Regions from separate parts of the Weizmannia agrestimuris genome, predicted to be linked through region 3. Evidence: riboswitches for the same ligand, from Rfam matches in the RefSeq annotation. Region 3 holds a riboswitch; each other region holds the start of a gene.
What was found. A riboswitch is a leader RNA that binds a small molecule or an ion and turns the genes downstream of it on or off. The one in region 3 is predicted to bind thiamine pyrophosphate.
Positions count from the first base shown of each region.

Region 1: linked by a shared signal. The riboswitch ahead of NFR98_RS02685 (MTH1187 family thiamine-binding protein) and the one ahead of thiT (energy-coupled thiamine transporter ThiT) in region 3 are both predicted to bind thiamine pyrophosphate.
Region 2: linked by a shared signal. The riboswitch ahead of NFR98_RS11010 (ABC transporter permease) and the one ahead of thiT (energy-coupled thiamine transporter ThiT) in region 3 are both predicted to bind thiamine pyrophosphate.
Region 4: linked by a shared signal. The riboswitch ahead of tenA (thiaminase II) and the one ahead of thiT (energy-coupled thiamine transporter ThiT) in region 3 are both predicted to bind thiamine pyrophosphate.

Region 1 is NZ_CALPDC010000003.1:19,179-25,204, forward strand. Features, by position in the region: gene NFR98_RS02670 (ABC transporter ATP-binding protein) at 1-650, opposite strand, end outside; gene NFR98_RS02675 (ABC transporter substrate-binding protein) at 647-1,645, opposite strand; gene NFR98_RS02680 (ABC transporter permease) at 1,642-2,439, opposite strand; gene NFR98_RS02685 (MTH1187 family thiamine-binding protein) at 2,390-2,713, opposite strand; TPP riboswitch at 2,795-2,897, opposite strand; gene NFR98_RS02690 (amidase) at 3,435-4,922, opposite strand; gene NFR98_RS02695 (YflT domain-containing protein) at 5,046-5,522, shown strand; gene prpB (methylisocitrate lyase) at 5,684-6,026, opposite strand, start outside.
Region 2 is NZ_CALPDC010000028.1:30,429-36,454, reverse strand. Features, by position in the region: gene NFR98_RS15835 (DUF6688 domain-containing protein) at 1-564, shown strand, start outside; gene NFR98_RS11020 (TetR/AcrR family transcriptional regulator) at 601-1,248, opposite strand; gene NFR98_RS11015 (MFS transporter) at 1,217-2,464, opposite strand; TPP riboswitch at 2,874-2,985, shown strand; gene NFR98_RS11010 (ABC transporter permease) at 3,232-3,996, shown strand; gene NFR98_RS11005 (ABC transporter substrate-binding protein) at 4,008-4,997, shown strand; gene NFR98_RS11000 (VOC family protein) at 5,320-5,718, opposite strand; partial or broken gene NFR98_RS10995 (phosphosulfolactate synthase) at 5,702-6,026, opposite strand, start outside.
Region 3 is NZ_CALPDC010000001.1:222,374-228,399, reverse strand. Features, by position in the region: gene NFR98_RS01090 (3D domain-containing protein) at 1-384, opposite strand, end outside; gene NFR98_RS01085 (FAD-dependent oxidoreductase) at 598-2,127, opposite strand; gene NFR98_RS01080 (CBS domain-containing protein) at 2,195-2,656, opposite strand; gene NFR98_RS01075 (MBL fold metallo-hydrolase) at 2,734-3,588, opposite strand; gene thiT (energy-coupled thiamine transporter ThiT) at 3,784-4,374, opposite strand; TPP riboswitch at 4,423-4,523, opposite strand; gene NFR98_RS01065 (SOS response-associated peptidase) at 4,581-5,255, opposite strand; gene trhO (oxygen-dependent tRNA uridine(34) hydroxylase TrhO) at 5,635-6,026, opposite strand, start outside.
Region 4 is NZ_CALPDC010000009.1:35,415-41,440, forward strand. Features, by position in the region: gene allB (allantoinase AllB) at 1-1,197, shown strand, start outside; gene thiW (energy coupling factor transporter S component ThiW) at 1,322-1,840, opposite strand; gene tenA (thiaminase II) at 1,880-2,671, opposite strand; TPP riboswitch at 2,708-2,797, opposite strand; gene NFR98_RS05970 (helix-turn-helix domain-containing protein) at 2,830-3,021, opposite strand; gene NFR98_RS05975 (alpha/beta hydrolase) at 3,114-4,007, opposite strand; gene NFR98_RS05980 (hypothetical protein) at 4,312-4,566, opposite strand; gene NFR98_RS05985 (class I SAM-dependent methyltransferase) at 5,096-5,872, opposite strand.

The DNA of each region.
Region 1 (6,026 bases), on a different contig from region 3:
TGCACCTTCAATTCGTGAATGATGGCGGACGGCTGCTGCGACATGACAAAAACACGGTCCGATAGCAGCACGGCTTCATCAAGATCATGGGTAACCATAAGAATCGTCTGGTTTCCTTTCTCCCATGATTCGAGCAGCCAGCGGTGGACATCCATTTTAGTAAAAGCATCGAGCTTCCCGAACGGTTCGTCCAGCAGCATAACCGGTTTTTCGCATAAATACGTGCGCAAAAAGCTGATCCGCTGCCGCATGCCGCCCGAGAGCGAGCCGGGATAGTGGCCGGCGTAATCCTCAAGGCCAAACTGCCGGAGCACCTCCATCCCCCGCAAAACCCGTTCCCGTTTCCGCACCCCTTTTATTTCAAGCGGCAGAACAATGTTTTGCAGTGCCGTCCGCCAAGGCAGAAGCAAATCCTGCTGCGGCATGAAACCGGCGGCATCCTGAACCCCATCCGGTTTGCCGTCAAGCAGCACTTTGCCACCATCCGCCTTTTCAATCCCGGCAATGATATTTAACAGCGTGCTTTTTCCGCATCCGCTCGGCCCGATAAAAGTACAGAATTCACCTTTCCGGATCGTTGCGGAAATGCCTTCCAGCACTTTTTTTCCGCCAAATGTTTTCGTAATACCTTCCAATTGCAAATACGTCATGGCCGGTTTGGAAGAAATTCATTTGTGTAGGCAGCCTTGATGTTGATTTTTTTCTTAATGACTTTATGGTCATAAAGGAAGTCCATATAACGGCGCCACACTTCTTCCTTCTGTACCCCCCATTCCGCGGCATCGTCCTGGTACTTCGTGCTTAGCCACTTCTGGCTGGCGCGGACAAGCCCTTTATTTGTATCCGGCACGTCCTTAATCAGGATATCGGCGGCCTGTTCCGGGTGCTTGATCGCAAATGTATAGCCTTGTGCCGTAGCCTTCATAAAAGATTTGACAAGGGTTTTATCCCCTTTGGCCAGTTTTTCGCTTGTAATGATGACCGGGCTGTAATAATCAAGCGCAGGGTCGAGATCTTTGACCATGATAAGATTCAGTTTTTTCCCGCTCCGCTCTGCCTGGATGCCGTCCCAGCCGTAATAAATCCATTCAAAATCCGCTTCACGCCCAATTGATTTGAAAAAATCCGTCTGGCCGAGCACAATATTTTTTACTTTGCTGTAGTCGGCGCCGTATTTTTCCATGACCGTTTTGATGACGGCTTCTTCAGACGGCGAACCCCAGCCGCCGTAACTTTTTCCTTCAAAGTCTTTCGGAGAAGTGATGTTGTCTTTTTTCAAAGAAGCAAAGCCGGAAGTATTGTGTTGGATGATCGCGGCAATGGACACAATCGGGATTCCTTCCGTCCTTGCCGTGGTGACATTTTCCTGATAGCTGACCCCGAAATCCGCTTTCCCGGAAGCCACCATTTGTTCAGCCGTAATATTGTCCCCCGGCTGGATGATTTTCACATCCAGGCCCTGCTTTTGAAAATAGTGCTTTGTTTTAGCTACATACAGGCCGGTATGATTGGTGTTCGGAAACCAGTCCAGCACAACCGTCACCTTTTGCAGCGCTTTTTGGCTGTTTTCTTTCTGCCCGCTGCCGGTGCATCCAGCAGCAAGCAGCAACATGGCCGCCTGCAAGATGATTAAAATTTTCTTCATTGATGATCTTCCTTTCGGTATACCCATGGTGCGGATAGCCTTTGCAAACATTCAACAGCGCCGTATAAAAGAAATGTGAGCCCAATGATGACAGCAGAAATGGCAAACAGGCGGGCAGTCATAAAAGATTTCGTCGCCCTTGTCAGCATGACGCCGAGCCCTTCGCTTGCACCGAGCCACTCACCGATAATAGCGCCCATCACACTATATGTAACGGCAATTTTTAAACCGGAAAAAAAGTAAGGGAGCACAGCCGGAAATTTGACTTTCCGGTATAACTGCCATTTTGAAGCATGCATGGTCTTTAACAGTTTCACCAAGTCATCATCCACCGTTTGAAACCCTTCCAGGATGCTCAATGCCAGCGGGAAAAAGCAGATTAAAATGACCACAATGATTTTTGACTGGAGCCCGAATCCGAACCAGACGATTAAAAGCGGCGCAATTGCCACAATCGGAATCGTTTGCGAAACGACCAGGAGCGGCCGGACCAGCATCCGGAAAACAGGAACCATATCCATAAAAACGGCAATTGCTGCGCCAATCATAATGGAAAAGGCAAGCCCGATCAATACTTCTTTTGCAGTTTGCCAAGTATTGGGCCAAACCATCCATTGCAGGCTTTTCAATTCCTGCCATACTTCCGTCGGTTTTGGCAACATCCATTCACTGATATGAAAGCCGGCCGTTACCCCTTGCCAGACGAAGAGCAAAAAAATGAGCCAGACAGCCGTGAGCGCCGTGTTAACGAACTGGCTGCGGCGTTTGTTCGCGATATTTTGCAATTTTTTCATCCATTGTCACCCCGGTGCTTGGCCGGTAATGGATTTTGATCGATGTGAGGACATCAATCGCACCGGCTTGAACGCAAGCATCCTGCGCTTTTTTGATGATTTCAAGCAGCTCGTCAAGATCGCCTTCCATCGTCGTTTCCATTGCCCCGACTTCATAACGTACGCCGGCGTTTTGGACGACTTCGATCGCGCGGTCGACGACACCGTATAAGTCATCACTTTTAATATGCGGAACAACTGAAAAAGAAATCGTTACCTGATTCGATTTTTCCATCAAATTCTCCTCCTTTTTTTCAAATAAAAAAGCTTTCATTGCATGCGCAAGAAAGCCTGTCCATCCAAAACATGCCGAAACATGCTTCAATATAAGACTCCCTACGCTGGCATTATCCAGATCAGGTGAAGGGTCGATGCAAAGCGGCATCCTCTCAGCCAAACCGGCTCCCCTGCTTTTTTTCCTTGTAATTTTATTGTAACATGAAAGCCATCCTTTTTGGCAAAAAATTTTCAATAGGATGGTGCGGTGCGCAAGCCGGCCTTTGCCTGCCTTGGTAAAGATTGGGGCGTTAAGATAGCGGGGATTTTTGACGGCCTTCCTTAACATAGAACGCCTCTACGTTAAGATAGCATGTCTTTTTTTCGGACTTCCTTAACATAGAGAGTTCTACGTTAAGATAGCGGAACTTTTTGCCGGCATTCCTCAACATAGAACGCCTCTACATTAAGAAAGCGGGCATTTTTTTCGAGCTTCCTTAACGTAGAACGCCTCTACGTTAAGGAAGCGGGACTTTTGGACAGCCTTCCTTAACGTAGGACGTCTCTACATTAAGAAAGCATGTCTTTTTGTCGAGCTTCCTTTCTATGTTAAGATAAATCCTGCTTTTTTCACCCTTCCTTAACATAGAACGCCCTACGTTAAGATAGCGGGGATTTTTGGTCTCCTTCCTTAACGTAGAGTTCCAACCCGTGCGTAAGTAACGCCGCTTATTCATGCTTTAAAGGCAAGGGTTTCCCTGCATGCCAACCCAAAGTTCCGACTGTTCGAGCGCATAAGCGACATCCAGCAGCCAATGTTCATTTCCTTTCGGCGCAACCAGCTGTACCCCTAAAGGAAGCCCGGCCGCTGTTACATGAACCGGCAGACTGATCGCCGGCTGCCCGGTTAAATTAGCGAGCTGCGTAAACGGGGAAAACGTTAAGCTCGGTTCAAACATGTCATAGACAAGTGCCTGCTGCTTTTCTTTTGGGAGTCCGGTAACGCCAAACAAGCGATCCCGCTCTTTCCCGGTTTGGGTAAGTTCCCCGATTTTTGGTGCCGGAAACGCGGTTGAAGGCGTGAGATACAGGTCATAAGTCTCATGGAAAGCAGCCATTTGTGCTGCGGCTTTATCCCACTCCGCAAGGCTCTTTGCGTATTCCGCCGCCGTGACATTTTTCCCGGCAGCATACAAGACCCATGAAACAGGCTCCATATCTTTTTCCGTAAGCGGGCGTCTAAGTGCGCTTTCCAAATCCGAAAGTTCCGCCGCCATTTCCCCGCAGTTCATTAAATAATAGTTTTCCATCAGCCGCCTGCCGTCAACACCGTTTTTGGCTTCTTCCACAAGATGGCCCTCCTGCTCCAGCCATTTTGCCGTTTTATAGACAGCCTGTTTTGCATCGCGGCTGACAGGCGTCCCGACCGGCGATTCAACCGAAAACGCGATCCGGTATTTTTTCGTTCCACTCCGCTCTAGTTCCTTTACATATCCCGGAAAAAGCGGCGTTTGAAAAGCAGCGGCGGGCTCTACCGTTTGTAGCACATCGAGGAGCGCTGCGCTGTCTCTGATTGTTTTTACCAGCACGAAGTCAATGGCCGCCCCTTGCCATTGCCGTCCACGGCCCGGCCCGACCGGTGTCCTTCCCCTTGTCGGCTTTAATCCTGTTAAACTTGTAAAAGAAGCTGGGATGCGGATCGATCCGCCGCCGTCGCTTGCACCGGCAACCGGTACCATCCCGGAAGCCACCGCAGCCGCGGAACCGCCGCTTGATCCGCCGGGTGAAAAATGGGGATTCCACGGATTGCGCGCCGGACCGTAAAGTTCAGGTTCCGTAATATTTTTTAATCCAAATTCCGGTACGTTTGTATGTCCGAGAATGATAAACCCCGCTTCCTTCAATTTTGCCGTAAAAAAAGCATCTTCTCTGGCACGGTTTTGCTGCAGCAGTTTTGATCCGGATGTGAGCAGCTCGCCCTTTACTGCCTGAGAAAGGTCTTTCAGCAAAATCGGCACGCCGGCAAATGGCTGCTCATCTGTACGGAGCGTGGCCGCTTCCTTTTTTGCTTTCTCAAACCGTGTCCGGATGACGGCATTTAAACGCCTGTTTGTTTTTTCAATCTGGGCCATTGACGCCTCAAGCACTTCTTCCACACTTACTTCTTTTCGCTTTACGAGTCCGGCCAGCCCTGTTGCATCATACGATAGATATTCAGATCCTTCCATCTCTCTCCCTCCATTTAATTCTATATTGACTGAATTTTATGGAGATGTCAAAACCTATGAAACTCGTTTAACCCTTTTTCTACCGGGTAAAAATGCACTATCACCATTAGGAGGCAGATAGAGATGGCAAAAGAAGTAGTTGGTATTTACACAACATTGCAGGAAACGATTGACGTAGTAGACCGGTTGACCGCACAAGGCTACAGCACTTCCAATATTTCTATTATTTCAAACGGGAATGATGGAACTTTATTGAAAAAGCAGACCGGCGCAAATGTGGACCACATCACCACTGTCCAGGATGAACAAAACAGCTCTGTCTGGGAGAAAATCAAAGGGTTCTTCAAGCCGGACTATTATGATGAAACGACAAGAAAACTGACCAATCTGGATCTCCCGCAGGACGAACTGGACCGCTATTCGACTGAAATTGATGCCGGACACTATCTTGTGCTCGTAGACAATGATGCTTCTGCCCTCAATGAAACGGCCGCTCCCGGAACAGCCGATCCTGCCACAGAAGTTTCCGGCCAAACAACAGCATCCGGGTTGAAAAACGAATTTGGCGAAAACTACTCAACGTCGCAAGAAAAAAGGTAGATGTTCGCGAAAAAGTGCTGGATGTCGAAAAAACCCTTACATTTAAAATTTTTGCCAAAACTGTCAGTATCTATTTTGCCTATTCAGCAAGCCCCAAATAGGCCGGCCGCTAAGTTTAAAAGGGCAAACCCGCGCGGAAAAGGCGGGTTTGCCCTTTTTCTTTACGTTGATGATGAAGGATTAGGCGTAACAGGAAGAATCGTTTTAGCGATCGACTGGTCGAGCGCTTCAAATTCCTCTAAAGAAATCGTGTTGTAAAGTTCTTTCCTCGTCTGCATGTCGGGAAGGGCATTTTTTTGCGTTCCTTCGTTTTTGATTTTTTCAAACACCCGTTCATATGCTTTTGCGGCAACACGCAGCGAAGTAACCGGATAAATGACCATTGCGTATCCCATGTTCTGAAATTCTTCCGCTGTGTAATATGGGGTTTTGCCGAATTCTGTCATATTGGCAAGCAGTGGTACTTTTATTTTTTCCGCAAACTGCCGGAATTCATCACGGGAC
Region 2 (6,026 bases), on a different contig from region 3:
AAGGGATTTCTTCTTTTACTCTTTAAAATTTCCGTACGGTATAGTAAAATGCCTCGATTGTGGGCGATTTGTTTTTTTCCTGTTTTGCTTATTGTCCAAATGGTCCTCATATTATTTGGTCAGCGGCCGGACAGCTTTATCCGTTTGTTTTTAGATACAAGTTCTTTCACCTATTCCAGGATACCCAATCCCCCTCCGGAAATGTTAAAGGGAGACGAACACTATTTATGTTCTGTGGCAGCGAGGGGTCACACAAAAGTCGTTAAGCCGGTAAGGGCAGGGCTCCGGCACGGCAAAAGAATTCCTGTGAACCGCCAGCTGCTTGTTGCGAACGCTTTCGAACATCTACTTGAAGAATACATGCCGCGTATGCATCACTTCATCCGCTATATTTATGATAAATACGGTTATCCTCTCAGCAGGCATATCCGTACAAAGTGGTCAGCTGACCTTGTCTATCTTTTCATGAAACCTTTGGAATGGTTTTTTCTGTTTATCTTATATACAGTGGATCAAAAACCGGAAAACAGGATTCAGATTCAATATAGCGAACTGCGTAAATAACGATCATCATCGTTTTATATCTGAACCCGGTTCGTATCAGCCGGGTTCAATCTTGGTGTCCAAATGCCAGTCTGCATTTTCATCGGGGCGCAAAGCCTGAATTAAGTATAAATTTAACGCCTCAAGCTGTCCGCCTACTGCCACTCTTTCCGGTTCCTCTACATGAGCCATTAAAATCAGTCCGTCCCATATGTTCACCATAAAATTGACAATCGTTTCAAGCGGCTGTACCGGGTGAAATTCACCCTGTTTTACGCCCTCTTCTAGAAGCGCTAAAAAGCTTTTCATGGCCCGGGTATACCTTTTTTGGAAAAATGCCTTTCTTTCCGGATTGCGCCACCTGGTGACAGAGTATTCATACATCACGATCCCGTAAGGATTTGGCAAACTTTGGAAAACCACTTTCTGATAGGCTTGAATGGCATCCCATACTTTTTCATGGCTGCTTGCCAGGTCTTGAATGTACGTATAAAATGAATCGTCATTTTTTTCAATAACCGCCTGCATGATTTCCTCTGTGTTAGAAAAATACTGATACAGATTTCCTCTGCTAATGCCGGCTTCTTTTACGATATCCTGCATGGTAACAGGTTCATAGCCTTTTCGTTCAAACACCCGCTTCGCAGCATCCAATATATGATTTTTTCTTTCTTCAAGATGTTGTTTTGATACCCTCGGCGACATGAATTTCCTTCCTTTCTGCTTTTTTCATTGCGATTGCGGAAACGGCAGCAAGCAGGCAAGTGGTTCCGCCAGAGATCAGGAATGCGAGACGGACGCCAAACCACTCTGAAAGCGAGCCTCCAAGTAATATGCCAACAAGCACAGCGAGTGTAGAAAGGCTGTTGATGGTACCGAACACTCTTCCGGTATGCGTTTCAGGCGATTTCTTTTGGACGAGCACATCGAAAGGAATGACAGCCATTGTAAAAGAAAAACCCATCAGAAAAAAGACGCAAGGGTAAACGGCTTCAATGATGCCGATCGGCCAGCCGGTACCCGTACTTACCATGATACAACCCAAACCAAGTATGGCGGGGCTGATTTTTAAAGTGATTAATTTCTCCCCTAACTTTATTTTCGTAAACAGCACGGAAGCAGTAAGCATGCCAAAACCGCTTGCCGCAATACACCAGCTCGCAAAATGGACCGTTGCGTTCTTGATATCCCTTATTAATATCATGGCCTGGGAATCAGAAATTTGCAAGGCCAGTATCATGGTACAAAAAACGATCAGACCTATTTTTAACACGGGAAAACCGGAGAGAAAGCGAAATCCTTCAGTTAGCGAGACCTTTTCCCGATGTTCTAGATCACTTTTTACCGGGCTCTGTAATGTTGGCGCCTTGATTCCAAACAGCAGGAGGGCGGAGAGGAAGAAAGAAATGGCATCAAGATAAAAAGCGCCTTTGATTCCGGTCAGGCTGATCAATGCGCCGCCTGCTACCGGCCCGATGATTTTGGCACTGTTATTGATCATCTCGCTTGTGCCGATTGCCGCCTGTATTTGGTTTTCACCAACAACTTGGCGAAGCAGGCCGCTTTCTGCAGGGGTGAAGACGGCTGAGAAAAAGCCCAAAAAAAATAGAAAGATATAAACTTGCCAAAGCGAAACGGAAAAAGCAATCCCGAGCACACAACCGCAGCGGGCGAAATCCGAGAAGCTCATCAGCACTTTACGGTTAAACCGGTCTGCCAGCCAGCCGGCAGGGGATCCAAATAAAATTGACGGCAGCACCATGCATAATGTAATGCCTGCCATTGCAATCGGGTCGGCGTGCCACTTAAATGCCACTAATGCAAACAATGCAACAAGATGCAGCCAGTCCCCAAGATTTGAAACGGTTTGCGCACTGATTAAGAATAGAAAGGAATGATTTTTAAAAAGCGAATGCTTCATTATGCTCCTCCTTAAATGACACATGTGTCGTTTTTATAATTATAAGCGACATTCGTGTCATTTAACAGACTATTTTCGTCTTTTTCATAAAATTGGTTTTTTTGTGAGCATACAAGCACGAGAAGAGGGGGCGATGTGGTTGTTTCCGTCAGCACTTGCAACCGCAGCCGCTGTCGTATAAATATCTGAATGGCTGTCTATTCAGTTTACGATGACGGAATGAAGCGTTAAATGAGCTTATATATCGTGAGTATCATCATGATTGAAAATTTTTGCAGTTTTTTTCGGGATTTTTGGAAAAACAGGAGCCCTGACTGGGAGCCGATAATTGAACCAATCACCATAGAAAAAAGCCTGCACCACTTTACACAGGCAAATAGAAAGCCTATAATGGAAAAAAGTGAATATTTCAGACTACTAGGGGTGCCCGGATTGGCGGGCTGAGAGAAAAACATTTGGTTTTTCAACCCTTTGGACCTGATCCGGATCATGCCGGCGTAGGAAAGTAGGGATTTTGGGAAATTTTCTTGCTTATTAAAGTCAGGTCTTTTACAGGCCTGGCTTTTTTCTGTTGGAAGGGAGGGAAAATAGCTGCTTTTAGGGCGGTAACCGGAAAAACCTCGTCAATGACGACGGGCAGGAAGAAATAAAAACAAAAAGTAGGTGGAAGATTGCTATAGCAGGAAAAAATTCAAATGGTTGAACGGGCTTTGGAACGGTTTGCAGCTTGTACATATTGGAAGTTCGGATGAAAGGAGGTTTCCTAAATGAAGTGGCGAAAATGGCTGGGGGATTACGGACTTTTTTGCGTTACGATGCTGGTCTTGATAGCCGGCTGGCAGTGGGTCATACAGAAAGGGGTGATCCCGTCTTTCATTTTGCCGTCCCCTACCCAAATCTATGCATCTTTCATAGAAAATCACAGGCAACTAATAAATGTGCATTTGCCTGCGACAGTGGAGGAAGTCGGCATCGGTTTTCTTTTATCTGTTGCGGGTGGAGTGATGATCGGTGTCATCATGTATGTCTCCAAAACGGCTGAAAAAATCTTTTATCCGTTTCTTGTTATTTCGCAAACGATCCCGCTTGTCGCCGTATCACCTGTTTTTATGATGTGGTTCGGCTATTCAGTTTGGAGCAAGGTAGCGATTATTGTGTTAACGGCTATCTTTCCGATTGTAATCAGCACTTTTGACGGATTAAAAACCGTCGATCCCGCCTATCTGAATTTGTTTCGGACAATGGGCGCCAGCCGTTGGGATATTTTCCGAAAACTTTCTGTCCCGATGGCCCTTCCCCAATTTTTATCCGGCTTGAAATTATCGGTTGTATATTGTGTCAGCGGGGCAGCGATCGGAGAGTGGCTTGGCGCAACTGCGGGGCTTGGCTTTTTTAGCAAGCGAATGTCTGGGTATTTGCAGTCGGGCGCTGTTTTTTCGGCCGTTTTTCTTTTGGCTGCACTCGGCATGGGATTATTTTTGCTTATTTATGGGATGGAAAAAAGCTTATTGAAAAACAGAACAAAAATTTAGGGGGATGTTCAATGAAGAAACGATGGGTAATGGTCGCTGTACTGGCGTGTATGCTAGGTGCCTGCAGCAATCATTCGCAGCAAGCAACGAAACATGCGCAAAAAGTAACGATCATGCTGGATTGGTATCCAAATGCGGTTCATTCTTTTCTTTATGTAGCCAAGGAAAAAGGCTATTTTAAAGCGCAGGGCCTTGATGTCAGCATCAAAATGCCTTCTGACACAAATGACCCGTTAAAACTTGCGGCTGCGAATCGAATTGATATTGCATTAAGTTATCAACCCCAAGTGTTAATCGCGCGCGATGAGAATATTCCGGTCCAATCTTTTGGCACCGCCGTCCGCCATACGCTGAACCGTGTGATGGTGCCAGCTTCAAGTGGTATCCGCTCACCGAAAGACCTGGCGGGCAAAACGGTCGGCTATTCTTCCATTCCGCTGGAAGAAGCAGTCGTTCGGACAATGGTCAAAGCAGACGGGGGCGATCCGGACAAGGTGAAAACAGTGGATGTTGGCTATGATTTAATCCCTGCTCTGACAGCCCGTAAAACTGATGCGATCGTCGGCGGTTTTGTTAATCATGAACAGTTGCTGCTGGAAAAGGAAGGCGTACCCGTTAGAGCATTCAATCCGGCAAAATACGGTGTTCCGGATTATGCCGAACTCGTTTTCATCGCAAACGAAAATAAGCTGAAACAGCAGCCAGACATTTTTAAAAAATTTCTTGCTGCTGCCGAAAAAGGCCAGCAATATGTCAAAAAACATCCGGAAAAGGCGCTTGCCATTTTGTTAAAACATGAAGATGCCTCTTCACCGCTGGATAAAAATGTGGAAACGAAGAGCCTGCACATTTTGCTGCCGCTGATGAGCGAAAAAAATAAAACGATTGCCGATCAGGGCCTGAAAAAATGGCAAGACGTTTCGGATTGGCTGTACCAGACAAAGATCACAAAAACACATGTCAATGCCGCAAAAGCTTTTGTCCATTTAGAAAATAAATAAGGAGCATTCTGGAAGCCAAATCGCTTTGGCTTCCGCCAGCATGGGATCACAAAACCGGGTGGCGGAACATGCAGAGTATGTTATTCGCTTCAAGCGCTGCATGTTCCTGCGGGAAGCCGCAAAAAAACCGCAGCTGTATGCCTGCGGTTTGCATGTTAAGCCTAAAAAGGGCCTCCGGGGCTTTGCCATCCTGCTGAACATAACGATCAAACGTCTCGGGCCAGGAAAAAACGCTTATCGCCTGGCCCAAATGGCAAAGCATGCGATGCGGCTCTTTCCGGAAAAAGCCGCATCGCATGCTTTGAGCAATGAATGGGACTGGTTAATACACCATGCTTTCATCGTGGTAATATTTAAATTCGAGCAAGTTGTTGGAGGGATCTTGGAGGAAAAATGTCCAATGTTCCTCTTGCCTGCCCCCAAACCGGACCATTTTCTCCTGGAAAAATGCCAAGCGGTTTTTCTTTGCGGATTGGAGGGTTTCCTCAAATGCTGCTTTATCCAAAAAAGTAATGCCGAAATGGCGGGGATACATTTTCGGGTTGGGGTCTATTTTTTCAGGGCTCAGATGGCAGACAACCTGGTCCCCGAAAAAATTGAAAGTGACCCGGTCATCATACCGGCGCGCCACCTTACAGCCTAATTTCTGATAGAAATCGGCTGTTTCATCAAGATCTTTGCACGGGATCGCCAAATGAAAAATTTTATCCGTTTTTCTCATGGGAATCTCCTCCAATAAAAAAAGTATCTGATCGCAAACCGAGCCTTAATGTTTCAAGCGCAAGGGCATCCGAAAAAGGGATGTTGGCCAGATTGGCATCCGGGCCGAGCTGTTGGATAAAAAAGCCTGGAGCTGCTTGTTGGGCGCTTCGAAAATGAAAGCATCGCGGGGAATCCCGGAGTCCAGGATGGCCGCAAACATCTCCTCCCGTATTTCCCCGTCCCCGTTGCAAATGCCGCTCGTGCCGCTTTCCCTTGCCTCTGTCATCACTTTATATGCGCCTGCTTCTAAATCTTGACTAATCGATT
Region 3 (6,026 bases):
TACTGTCACTTTGCTGTTCGGATTGGAACGAATCACGATTTGATCATGCGGGAAAATGACATCCGATGACAGATCGTTCCATTCTTTTATTTGTTCAACCGGCACGCCGTATTTTTTCGAGATATCCGACAGCGTGTCACCGGCTTTAATGACATAAACGTTTTTCGGGGAAATGGTTAACTTTTGTGAAGGATAAATCATTTCGGTGGAAAGTTGGTTATTTTGTTTTAATGTTTTAACGGATGTATTGTATTTTTGAGAGATCCCCCAAAGTGTATCCCCCGGTTTTACGGTATAAGTATCCGGCGCTGCGGCTTGTGCATTGACAGCCATTACGCTTGTGATTGTCACCGCAGCTGCAAGTGCTGATACTGCTTTTTTCATAAATTGTAACCTCCTCTTTTTGCCGGCTTTTGTGCCAACACCGTAAATCCTAACACACGGATTTAACAGGCGGATAACGGCAAAATGTTGATTTGGTTACACAAAAACGCTTCTTTGTAATCCCGTGAAAAATTTGTAACATAGGCATAAAGTCACGAATTCGCGCATAGAAGCAGAAAAACACCGTCGAATTGCGGCGGTGTTTGCAGCACTTTAGTCCTGTTGATCGATTTTTTTCAGCGGTTCTTTCGCCGGCCCTTCTACCACTTCGCCTGTACAAGCAAACCGCGAACCGTGGCACGGGCAGTCCCATGTGCGGTCTCCCGAGTTCCATTTCACTTCACAGCCCATATGGGTACACGTCGTATCAAGCAGATAGATGTTCCCGTCCTGGTCTTTGTAGGCGCCTGCCCGCTTTCCATTGATACGGACAACGGCCCCTTCGTCATTTTTTAACGCATCTAAAGATTGATTCCGCATGTCAAGTTTTCCTTTGACGAGCTGCCCGGCAACATCGACATTTGCCGAGATAAATTTTTTGACCATCGGATCCGCTTCAAAACGCTGCGGGGAAAAGATACCGGCATAAGGATTTTCTTTTTGCATAATCCGGTCCCGCATCAGCATGGCGGCGAGATGGGTGCCGGTCATCCCCCATTTGCGGAACCCTGTTGCGACCATGACCCTTTCTTCATTTTTGGTAATGGGGCCGATATAAGGGATTTTATCTAATGTGGTCATATCCTGGGCTGACCAGCGACAGCAGAATGCCCCTATTCCGAATGTTTCTTCTGCAAATTGCTGCAATGCTTCATAGTGGCGGATCTCCGGTTCCCCATGGCCGGTTTTATGGTTCTCTCCGCCGACCAAAAGCAGTTTTTCCCCGGCTCCTTCCGCTTCCCGGAATGAACGCGACGGCTGCTCCGCATTAATGTACATGCCGCCCGGAAAAGGTTTTACAGGTTTCACGGCAAGCAAGTACGAACGTTCCGGATACATTCTTGAGAAATACAAGCCTTTCGCATTGTAAAAAGGATAGTGTGTACAGATGCAAATGTATTTGCACGTCATGGTATGCCCTTTTTCCGTTTTGATTTTTAATGGGCTGCCAAAATCGATATCTTTCGCAGTGGTTTGTTCAAAAATCGGGACATTTTTGTCCATTAAATATTCAATCAGTGCTTTTAAGTACGAAAGCGGATGGAACTGTGCCTGCCCGGCCATTTTCACCGCTTTTTTCCCGGGAATCCCGTCCGGCAGCGAACCGATCCATTCTCCCGGGATGCCGAGGGTTTCATACGCCTGCATTTCTTTTTCCAGTTTTTCAATATATGCATCGGAATTGGTATAGAGAAAGGCATCCTGCCGCGAAAAATCACAGCGGATCCCGTGCTTCAGGATCGTTTGTTCAATGAACGATGCAGCTGTTTCGTTTGCTTTGTAATAAAGGGATGCTTTTTCTTTTCCTATATGCTGGATCAATTCATCATAAATGAGCCCGTGCTGTGCGGTGATTTTTGCCGTCGTATGCCCGCTTGTGCCATTTGCAATGGATCCGGCATCAAACAGGATCGTTTTATACCCTTCGTTTGCCAGCAAATAGGTAGTTACAATCCCGGCCATTCCGGCACCCACAACGGCCACATCGGCTTCCATATCCTGCGTTAACGATGGAAATTGCGGCATCGTGACCGTTTTGCGCCACAACGGTTCAGGAGATTGCGGCATTGAAGTTCCGTTCATGATTTGACCTCCCCGAAAGACTGTTATGTATAGTCTTCCCCGGGGAGGCCGGTCTAAACATTGCGATTTAGCTGTTGAGCAATTTATCCGTAATCTGGCGCATGATATCGCCTCTTGAGATGACGCCGACAACACGCCCTGCCTGATTGACGACCGGAAGCTTTTTAAAATGGTGTTTTGCCAGAATCCTGAGCGCATTTTCAAAATCGTCTTCAGGCCTTACCGTATACAGTTCCCGCCGTTTCATAATCTTTTCCACCGGGAAGTCCAGGCTGTGCACCAATTTTTCATTAAAGTCTTCCTGCTCATTTACCACGATCGTAATATAAAAATCGTAAACGGTCCGTGCCTTTGGCTGCAAAAAGCGGATGACATCCCCGTCGCTGATCATACCGAGCAGCTTTCCTTCCGCGTCCACGACCGGTACGCCGCCGATCCGGTGGTGGGCAAGCACCTTTAACAGTTCCCGGATCGTTGTCTCTTTTTTTACCGTAATAACATCCCGGATCATAAAATCTTTGACTTCCAATTTTCTCGCCCCTTTATATCCATCCATTTACAAATTATTGTAAACCTTTGCGGGGAAGGAAGCAATGAACAAACCGCCTATTGTGTGCCATCTACGTATTTCCCGTGATCCGGGAGCGCGATTTCATCAAATCTGGATGCAAGGTCCTCAAGCCCTTTCCTCAAGCCGGAGCCAGACATCGGGATCCCGTGGCCGCAAACAGCAGTTTCCGGCTTTAAAGCAGCTAATTTTTCAACTGAGCGTTTGGCCGCTTTCCAGTCATTTGTAAAATAGCGCGGTGGCCCGTTTACTTCCTGCCTTTGCACCAGCACTTTCCAAAATTCATCCTGCCTGACGGTGATAAATGCGTCCCCCGTGATCAACACGCTGTCTGCTCCCCTGAAGAACGACACATGCCCTCTCGAATGGCCGGGCGTATGGATCCATTTCCAGCCCGGCAAAAACGGGACCGTCCCGTCTTCGGGAAGGGGCTGGACAGCATGGCCAAGATCAACCGGTTCATTCGGATAAATCATGGAAATCTTCGCCAGCAGGCCGCCTTCAACGGACGGATCGGGATCCGGATACGTTTCACGCCCGGTTAAATAGGGCAACTCCAATCGATGTGCAAAAACCGGCACGTCCCACTTTTCCAATAATGGCGCAATCGCTCCGACATGGTCAAAATGGCCGTGCGTCAGTAAAACCGCTTTTGGTTTTGCCTTTTCCCCGAAGCGTGCCCGCACGGCTGAAAATATCGCTTCGGCAGAACCCGGCATGCCGGCATCCACGAGGACAAATGCATTGGTTCCGGCCCTGCCGATCAGGCACACATTGACAATTTGGATGGTAAGGCAATAGATATCCGGCAGCAATTCCCTGCCTGTTCCGCTTTCAATCGAAGTCATCGGGATGACCCGGTGGCCAAACGGGTGATGAATGTCTTTGTCCATAAAATCCCCTTCTTTCATTTTCCTTCTATTTATCTTTTCCCGTTTCTCGAAAGCCTTACCCGTAACCTCCTATCATCAACCGAAAAAGCAGTCAAAACCGGACTGCCGACTTTACAAGGCGCCTGTTACCATGAAGCCTGGTGCCTTCAGCGAAAACGGCAAGGCGCAGTTGGCCTTGCCGTTTTCAAGTTGCTTTTATGCCGCATGCCTGTGTGGATTGCGGTATTTTGTCAGCAGCTGCGGGGCGGCATTCAAGAGAATCGCCGCAACAGCTGCGCATAAAATCGCATTCCCAATCATCGTGCCGCCGTTCATGATGAGAGAATAGAGAAACGCCGACTGTCCTTTAGGCGCATAGGAACCCCAAAAAATCACGCCGGCTACGAAATGCCAGAAATAGCGGGCGAAACTTCCGGTAAGAACGGAAAGGCATATCCAAAAAGTCATCGTGCCCTTTTTATCGTGACGACAGCTTCTTTCGACAAGCGGCCGGAAAAGCCCGGCAAACCCGATGAACGAAAAAGCGACCGGATATTCCATGATGCCCTGAAGCGGGTTAAGAATATCATTAGCATCACCGGTGACGATCTGCAGCAGGCTCCAAATAAATCCGGAAGCAACACTTGCTTTAAATCCCCAGCGAAAAGCGACCACAAAAATCGGCAGCATGGCAAACGACAGAGAAATCGCGGACGTCACCTTAATGGACGGCAATAAGTCCAACACGAGCGCGAACGCCGCAAAAATAGCCGCTTCAATCATAGCCTGTAAACTTAATTTGCCCATAAAAAAATCCCCCTTTTGGTATGCATGAACATAACGAACCATGGGAGGACAAAAGAAATTCCACATCCCTACGCCGGCATTAACCGGACAGGTTCAAAGGGTCAGAACATGGCGTTCACTCTCAGCTTAACGCTCCCCCTGTGGTTACGTTCATGAAATTGTCACCTTTATGATAAACTTTTTGCCACAACATTTCAACAAAAAATTTAATCTTTTGGCAATAACAGCTCCGGAAAATTGTTTTTCGGCGAATTGACGCGTTCAGATACGGCATACATTTCCATTAGGTCTGCATCATACTGCGAAAGGAGTGGCAACAGCCGGCCCGCCTCAGTGACCGATGTGTCCAGCCATTTTTCTTCATCTTCCCTGCGTAAAATCACCGGCATCCGGTCGTGAATTTTTGCCATCATCCTGTTCGCCTTTGTCGTTAAAATCGTGCAAGTAAAGACCGGATTCCCTTCCTGGTCCATCCATTTTTCCCAAAGCCCGGCCATCGCAAAAATGCCCCTGTTCTTAAGCCTGATCCGCATCGGCGCCCGGGTGCCGTCTTTTCGGTTCCACTCAAAAAAAGAATCGGCCGGAATGAGGCAGCGCCGCCTTTTCACTGCCTCCCGGAAACCCGGTTTCTGAAATACGGTTTCGCTTCTGGCATTGATCATCTTATGCCCGATTTTCGGATCTTTTGCCCAGGAAGGAATCAAGCCCCATTTTAAAAAACCGAGTCTGTACTGCCCATGGGCGCTGATCACGGCAGCCACCATTTGCGAAGGCGCGACATTATAACTTTTGGCATATTCACTGCTTGAAAAAGAAGCTTTGGCATGGAACCTTTCTTCCAATTCATTTACAGATGCCGTTAACGTGTACCTCCCGCACATCCAAATCCCGCCTTTCTTTCTATCCTGAAAATATTGCCCGCTGATTTTCATCCTCTGCCATACCGCGTATGAAGCGGCAAAGATGCCCATTTTTCCCCATTTTACACAAAAAACAGGCAGATAAAAAGGATTTGGCCCAGTTGCACCAAATCCTTTCTCTGTTCCGGAACGCACCGCTTGTTAACCCTGCCCCCGAGCTGGGATGTTTGCAGCAGTTCCCGGTTTTTCTTCTCTTTTTCACATTCCGCTCTTTAGGCCTTGTTTCTTTCAAGAAAATGCCGTTTCCGAAGCAAGGAATCGTTCCGGCAGGGAGCGAGCACGGTTTCCATGCCCTTTTTCACCATCCGCTTTCCGGATCGTAAGGTTAAAAGCCACCCGGTTACCGGTTTAACGCCGCGTCTTCTTCTTCGATCCGGCGCAGCCGTTCAGCCACTTCTTCCGGTGTAAGGCCGTGTTCTTTTACATATAAGTTATTTGGTACGGTGCGGCATTCATGCGAGCAACTCCGCATATATTTATGTTCATTTTCTTCCGAGCATAAAATTTGCTTGTTGCAGGCCGGGTTGGCGCAGTTGACATAACGTTCGCACGGTTCCCCCGTAAAATAATCCCGGCCGACAACGACATGTTCTTTTCGGTTGACCGGAACGGAAATCCGTTCGTCGAATACATACAGTTTGCCGTCCCACAGCTCGCCCTGCACTTCCGGATCCTTTCCGTATGTTACAATCCCGCCGTGCAGTTGGCCGACATCTTCAAACCCCTCTTCCA
Region 4 (6,026 bases), on a different contig from region 3:
CGGACGGAATGGGAAGGATTTGAAACCGGAACAAAGGCGCTTGCCGCCGGGGGAACGACAACCTATGTAGATATGCCTTTAAATGCGCTGCCTGCCACGACAACAAAAGATGCTTTAGAAAAAAAGCTTGCCGCTGCCGCCGGCAAAAACTATGTGGACTACGCTTTTTACGGCGGATTAGTCCCAGGTAATCTCGATCAGTTAAAAGAACTTTCCGATTGCGGTGTTGTTGCTTATAAATGTTTTATGGCCAGCTGCGGAACCGATTTGCCGGGAGACTTTAAAAATGTAGATGATTACACGCTTTATGCGGGGATGAAAAAATTAGCCGAGCTGGGACATATTTTATTGATTCATGCAGAGAATGCCGCCATTACCGATGGGTTAGCAGAGGAGATGATTAAACAAGGGAAAACAAGCCCGGCTGATTATGTTGCAACACGGCCGGTATTTACTGAAGTGGATGCCATCAAGCGGGCGCTGTATTTTGCGAAACAAACCGGGTGCAAACTGCATTTTGTCCATGTCAGCAGTGCGGAAGGAGTGGAAGAAATTACGAAAGCGCGGAACGAAGGACAGGATGTCACGCTTGAGTCGTGCCCACATTATTTTACAATCACAACAGCCCAATTTGCGGAAATCGGCCCGCTTGCAAAATGTTCCCCGCCTTTACGCAGCGAAGCGGAGCAGGAAAAACTTTGGGAAGGATTGAAACAAGGAAAAATCGATATGCTGACATCCGACCATTCCCCTTGCCCGCCTGTAATGAAGGACAGCGAAACCGGAAATATTTTTGAGGTATGGGGCGGCATAACCGGGTGCCAGAATAATGTCGATTTGATGTTCGATGAGGCTGTCAAAAAGCGCAATATTCCCATTACGCAATTTACGCGCATGATTGCAACCAACCCTGCCGAACGTTTTGGCTTAAAATCGAAAGGGGAAATTGCGCTCGCAAAAGATGCGGATCTCCTCTTTCTCGATCCCGACCGGCCATACACGGTAAGTGCGGAAGACCTCTATTACCGCCATAAGCACAGCCCGTATATCGGCAGAAAAATTGATTGCCGGGTTACGAAAACTTTTGTAAGAGGACAGCTCGTATTTGATCTGGATGGCGGTGGTATCAAGGGTGAGCCGGTTGGCAAATGGATCCGGCCAGCGAAGGTTTCAGACTATGCCGGAGTGCCGTCATAATGCCAACAGCATCAGGCTCTGCTTTCAAGAGCCTGATTTTGCTGGCATAAATTTTGGCCGGTTATCAATAGCTGGCATCCTGTATGCGCCGTGGCAATGCCTTCATTCCTCCCCGGTGTTTCGCTCAAAACTTACGGTTGCTTACGGTATGATTGATCATCCTGCCCCATCCTTTATTTTTTTGTAAAACTTTTATCAAAACATAGCCAAAAATGGCCCCTGCAAAAGAACTTAAAAAGAAGGCAGGGATAAATCCGAAAAGCGTTGATGTTTGGCCGAGCAGAAAAACAGCAATGGGATAACAGGCCAGGGCACCGAGAATGCCCGTCCCCATGACCTCCCCGACAAAGGCAAAAATGAGCTTATTCGTCTTCGCGTAAAGATAAGCTGCCAAAAACGCGCCGATCATGCTTCCCGGAAAGGCAAAAATACTCCCTGTCCCAAGCAAGTTACGTAAAAGCGAGGATATAAAGGCTTGCGCAACCGCATAACCGGGGCCGAGCAAAACAGCCGAGAGTATATTGGCAAAATGCTGTACCGGAAAAATTTTTGCAAAACCGACCGGGATATAAATCAAGCTGCTGGATGCAGTCGTTACAGCCGCAATAACTGCAGTTGCTGTTATTTTTTGTGTTTTTCTCATTAGAACCAAACTTCCCTCCTTTTTAGTTGCGAATGAAAATCAGACCGGCCAGTCTTGTTTTTTATCGTTCATATCCCAAAATAAGTATTCATACTTTGAGGCCATTTGAAAATGGCGTTCTAAGGCCATCAGTTCCGTTTCTGATTTTCCGCTTGCCAGTTGGTCCATTAAGTCAATTAACCACTGCGTTCCGGAGCCGAACGTTTCTGAAGAATAGGTTTCGATCCATTTCTTGTAAGGATTGGCCTCCAATGTGTCTCGATGATTTACTTTTAGCAGTTTCCCAATTTCCCAATAATCCCAGGCACACGGCAACAAGCAGGCAACAAGTTCAGCCAAGCTTCCATTGGCGGCCACTTGCAGCATATAACTCGTGTAAGCAAGGTTAACCGGCGTTGGTTGGGTTGCTTCTAAATCCGTGCGTGTAATGCCAAACTCGGCAGCGTATTGGCGGTGCAGTTCCATCTCAAAATGCAACGATTCATGGAGCACCGCAGCAAATCTCGTCATCATGCCGAGGTTACCCGCTTTCACAACACCCATGGCAAACAGTTTTGCGTACTCAACTAAATATACGTAATCCTGCTTTAAATAATAGATAAATTTATCTCTTTCTAAAGTTCCGTTCCCCAGTCCCACGACAAAAGGATGGTTATGGTTTTTCTCCCAAATCGGTTGGACATTTTGATATAGCCTTTCTGTAAAAGATCGTTTCAACAATGATTCCTCCTTGTTTACCGGGAAACCGATTGCGGTTTGCAGGCTGGTTTCTCCCTTTGCCCCGAGCGATGGCCAGAGGCGGCTCCTCAAAATAAAAAACCCGCCCTCCATCGGAAAGCGGGTGTATCAATTACAAATCATCAGGTGTAATTTCATCACCTACTTCCCTTCGCTAGTACGAACTAGATCAGGTTCAAAGGGTACTTCTCAGCCAACCCGGCGCCCCTAGTAGACTATTGTGAATATTCATTTTCATTACTCTTACCATATCATAGTCCCGAATTTTGTGCAACAGCAAATTTATTGCCCGTAAAATATGGAAAAAAGCACAGGATGTTACCCCAAATGCTGCCCGTACCATGCTTCAGTTCCCGAGATACGGTATTTTTTTTACAGCCAACCACATCAGCGATTACTTGTATGGATTTTCCTTCTGCACGAAGGGTGGAAATCTTCACCATGGATAAACCTCCGTATTGATTGCGTTTTCATCGTAAACGGTTTATCATGCTCTTTTTTTCATTTATTTAGCTTGTTGCATTTGATTATCCAACTAGCCTTTTGTAATTTTATCAAAAAAGTCTATATAATCTACTATTGTATTTTCAAAATAATCACCTAAATAAATATTGAAATGTCCACAATCGTACGCTTTAATCGTTGCTTTCTTGGAGCGTTTTGCACACTTTATGGTTGCCCAAGCAGGTGCTAATATATCTTTCCGACAAACCGCATAAAATATCGGTATTTCTATATTTTTAGTATATCTACTAGGCGAATATTTAAAAAATTCCAAAATCGTTCTTGCAGGGGCTTTATTCACAAACTTTAAATTTTCAGGCATCAACTTAAAAACCTCTTTGTAATCAGGAACAGCCATCATCGCTACTTTCCCATGCGCATCCACCAATTTAATCATGACCGGATGATACCCGGTAATAGAAGATAAAACGTCGGCTATGACAAAGGGGAATATTTTTAGGGCAGATAGCGGTGAGACCGTTTTCATTGTAGCTAAATTGTTTGTATATGGGCACTGTGCCACGGTTGCAAGAATATCTATTCGATAAGCTGATAGGGTTATAACGTGTCCCCCACTAAACGAACTTCCAAACAGGAGTATTTTACTATCATCAATCCTATCATTCTTTTTGATGAAATCAATGGCAGAGTTCCAATCTGCAAGTTGTTCTTTTACATTTATCCGTTGTCTTTTATTTCCGTCACTTGCTCCATGGTTACGATAATCAAATAAAAAGCAGGCATACCCGGCAGCAGCAAACCTTTCAGCATATGCGTCCAACCGCATTTCACGCACTCCACCCAAGCCATGAGCCATTACAATTACCGGGCATCTTTTATCTACATTGGGTAGATATAGCCACGCGCTACACCTTGTTCCATTTGAATAAAAGTCAATATCTTCTCGTCGAAATTGATTGTTCATTTTTCTCCCTTCTCCCGCTTCAGGCGAGCACAAACATTGCACGAAATAGAATTGACATATACGTATAAAAATGGCTCCACAGTGAACTACTCCCACTTCGACGGGTCACTCGAAGTAGGGGCTTCTCGACTTATCGTTACTTTTACGAGCTAACGAAAGCTGACCAAGCGATCCTTTTTGTTCCAAGCGTTTATGTTTCATACTAACCCCAATAAGCATATGCCTTCTTGTTTGTATCCCCGAATATTGCTCAATTCGTCCAGCGCAGTTTGTGACCAAAATACACGATACTCTTTGTCCACGCTTAAGACCCCTTGAAACATCTCCGAAGATACTTAAGCCCCTGTTCTTTGCTGTAAATGCGTCCGTTTCGCCGATCTTCGCGACTCTTTTGAACCTGACGAACAACTTCTTCATCTTTTGCCAGATATTCAACTTCCTTTTCGTTTAGTGCTTGTTCTCCCCGCTTGAAGGTTAAAAATTCAATAAAATCATACACTTCAAGGACATCTTGTTCAGGAATTTGATCAATCATCCGCTTTAATTCTTCACGGCTCACTCTCAAAACGTTTCACCGCCTTGTGGTTTATTTTCTCATTATATTTTTTAAATGCAAACACACTCCACATGGCTCAGGTGCTGTGAGATATCAGGACGTCCTATCCGTTAAGCAGAATCTGGGTTAGCCATGAGACATCTTTTAAAACGATACTCAATCAATAGCGTTTGCTGCGACATTGAAGGGTATTGATTCTGGCCCGGCCTTAAAATAGCAGTACCGGCCACTTTCCCTAATTTGCCGCGTTTCGGCACTGTCCAGGAAATGGCCGAAATTGGTTAAAAATACTTCAATTTCAGGACTTATATTTTCGGAAATCTATTTTATCAATGTCTTTATAATTGTTATGATCTGCTCTATAACTATTCATAGAGGAAGCCTCATAAACACATAAATATTGTTCAGGATTTAGTAAATAAAATTGAACATCCCCCTTTTGATGCATTTCCGGATCTTCTAATTTTACGCCTGCAAAATTGGGGAAAGTGGGTAGTTGTTCTTACCCGTTGCCCTGCAGGCGGTCAATCAGCTAAATAGTTGCCTTCCATATTGTCCACCGGTCTTTTTCAACGATGTTATTTTCCTTTGTCACCTTTTTCTGGACATAATCGGTCAGCAAACTTAGTTCTTGATCATCCAGTTCATACAAAATGCTTCTTCCTGTTCTTTCACTTATGTCTTTTAATAATTGCGCTTTATTTTCGTGCACCTTTCTTGTTTCCCATAATTTAACTTCTTCAATTTTTTTGAACCCTGCTTCTTGCAAAGCCTCGATGACCGTTTGGCTGCTATGCCTGCGTTTTATTTCCTCATCAATTAATTTTGGAAATAACTCAAATAAATACCCTCTGATGTTTGTGTTATCTCCTTCTAATAAGCAATCATCGGGTGTGCGATCTTGAATAATAAAAACCCCGCCATCCTTTAACAGTCTGTGTGCTTCTTTAAAACAAGCATGCAAATCCCAAAGATGGTGTATTAACGCTCTTTCAATCACCAATTGAAAGCTTTGACTTTCTAAGCCTGTATCATAAGCGTTTCCGAGTTGAAAGGAGATATTTTTATAGTCTTTACAATTTTCCTTCGCTCCTTCAAGAATCGGTTCCGAAAAATCGATGCCTATAACAGTTTGAACGCCCATATCTGCCAGGGCTTTCGAATAAATCCCTCCTCCGCACCCGATATCTAAAGCGTTTGATATATGCTCGACAGTTAGCAGACTTTTCATCATGTCAATCCAGGAACGATCCGCAACACGGGTTGTATAAGTCAATCGATTTTGCTTACTGTGAAAATCAATTCCCATTTCTTATCCCTCATCTCTATTGAAAAATCATATTACTCTAAAAACTGAACTTAGTTTTTTACATTTAGACCAAGTCATCCATTTTACATCCTAATTGCTTTTGCAACCGGTAACAAAATAGCAATGTTTCGCTCATTCTCTCCAGCTTTATTTT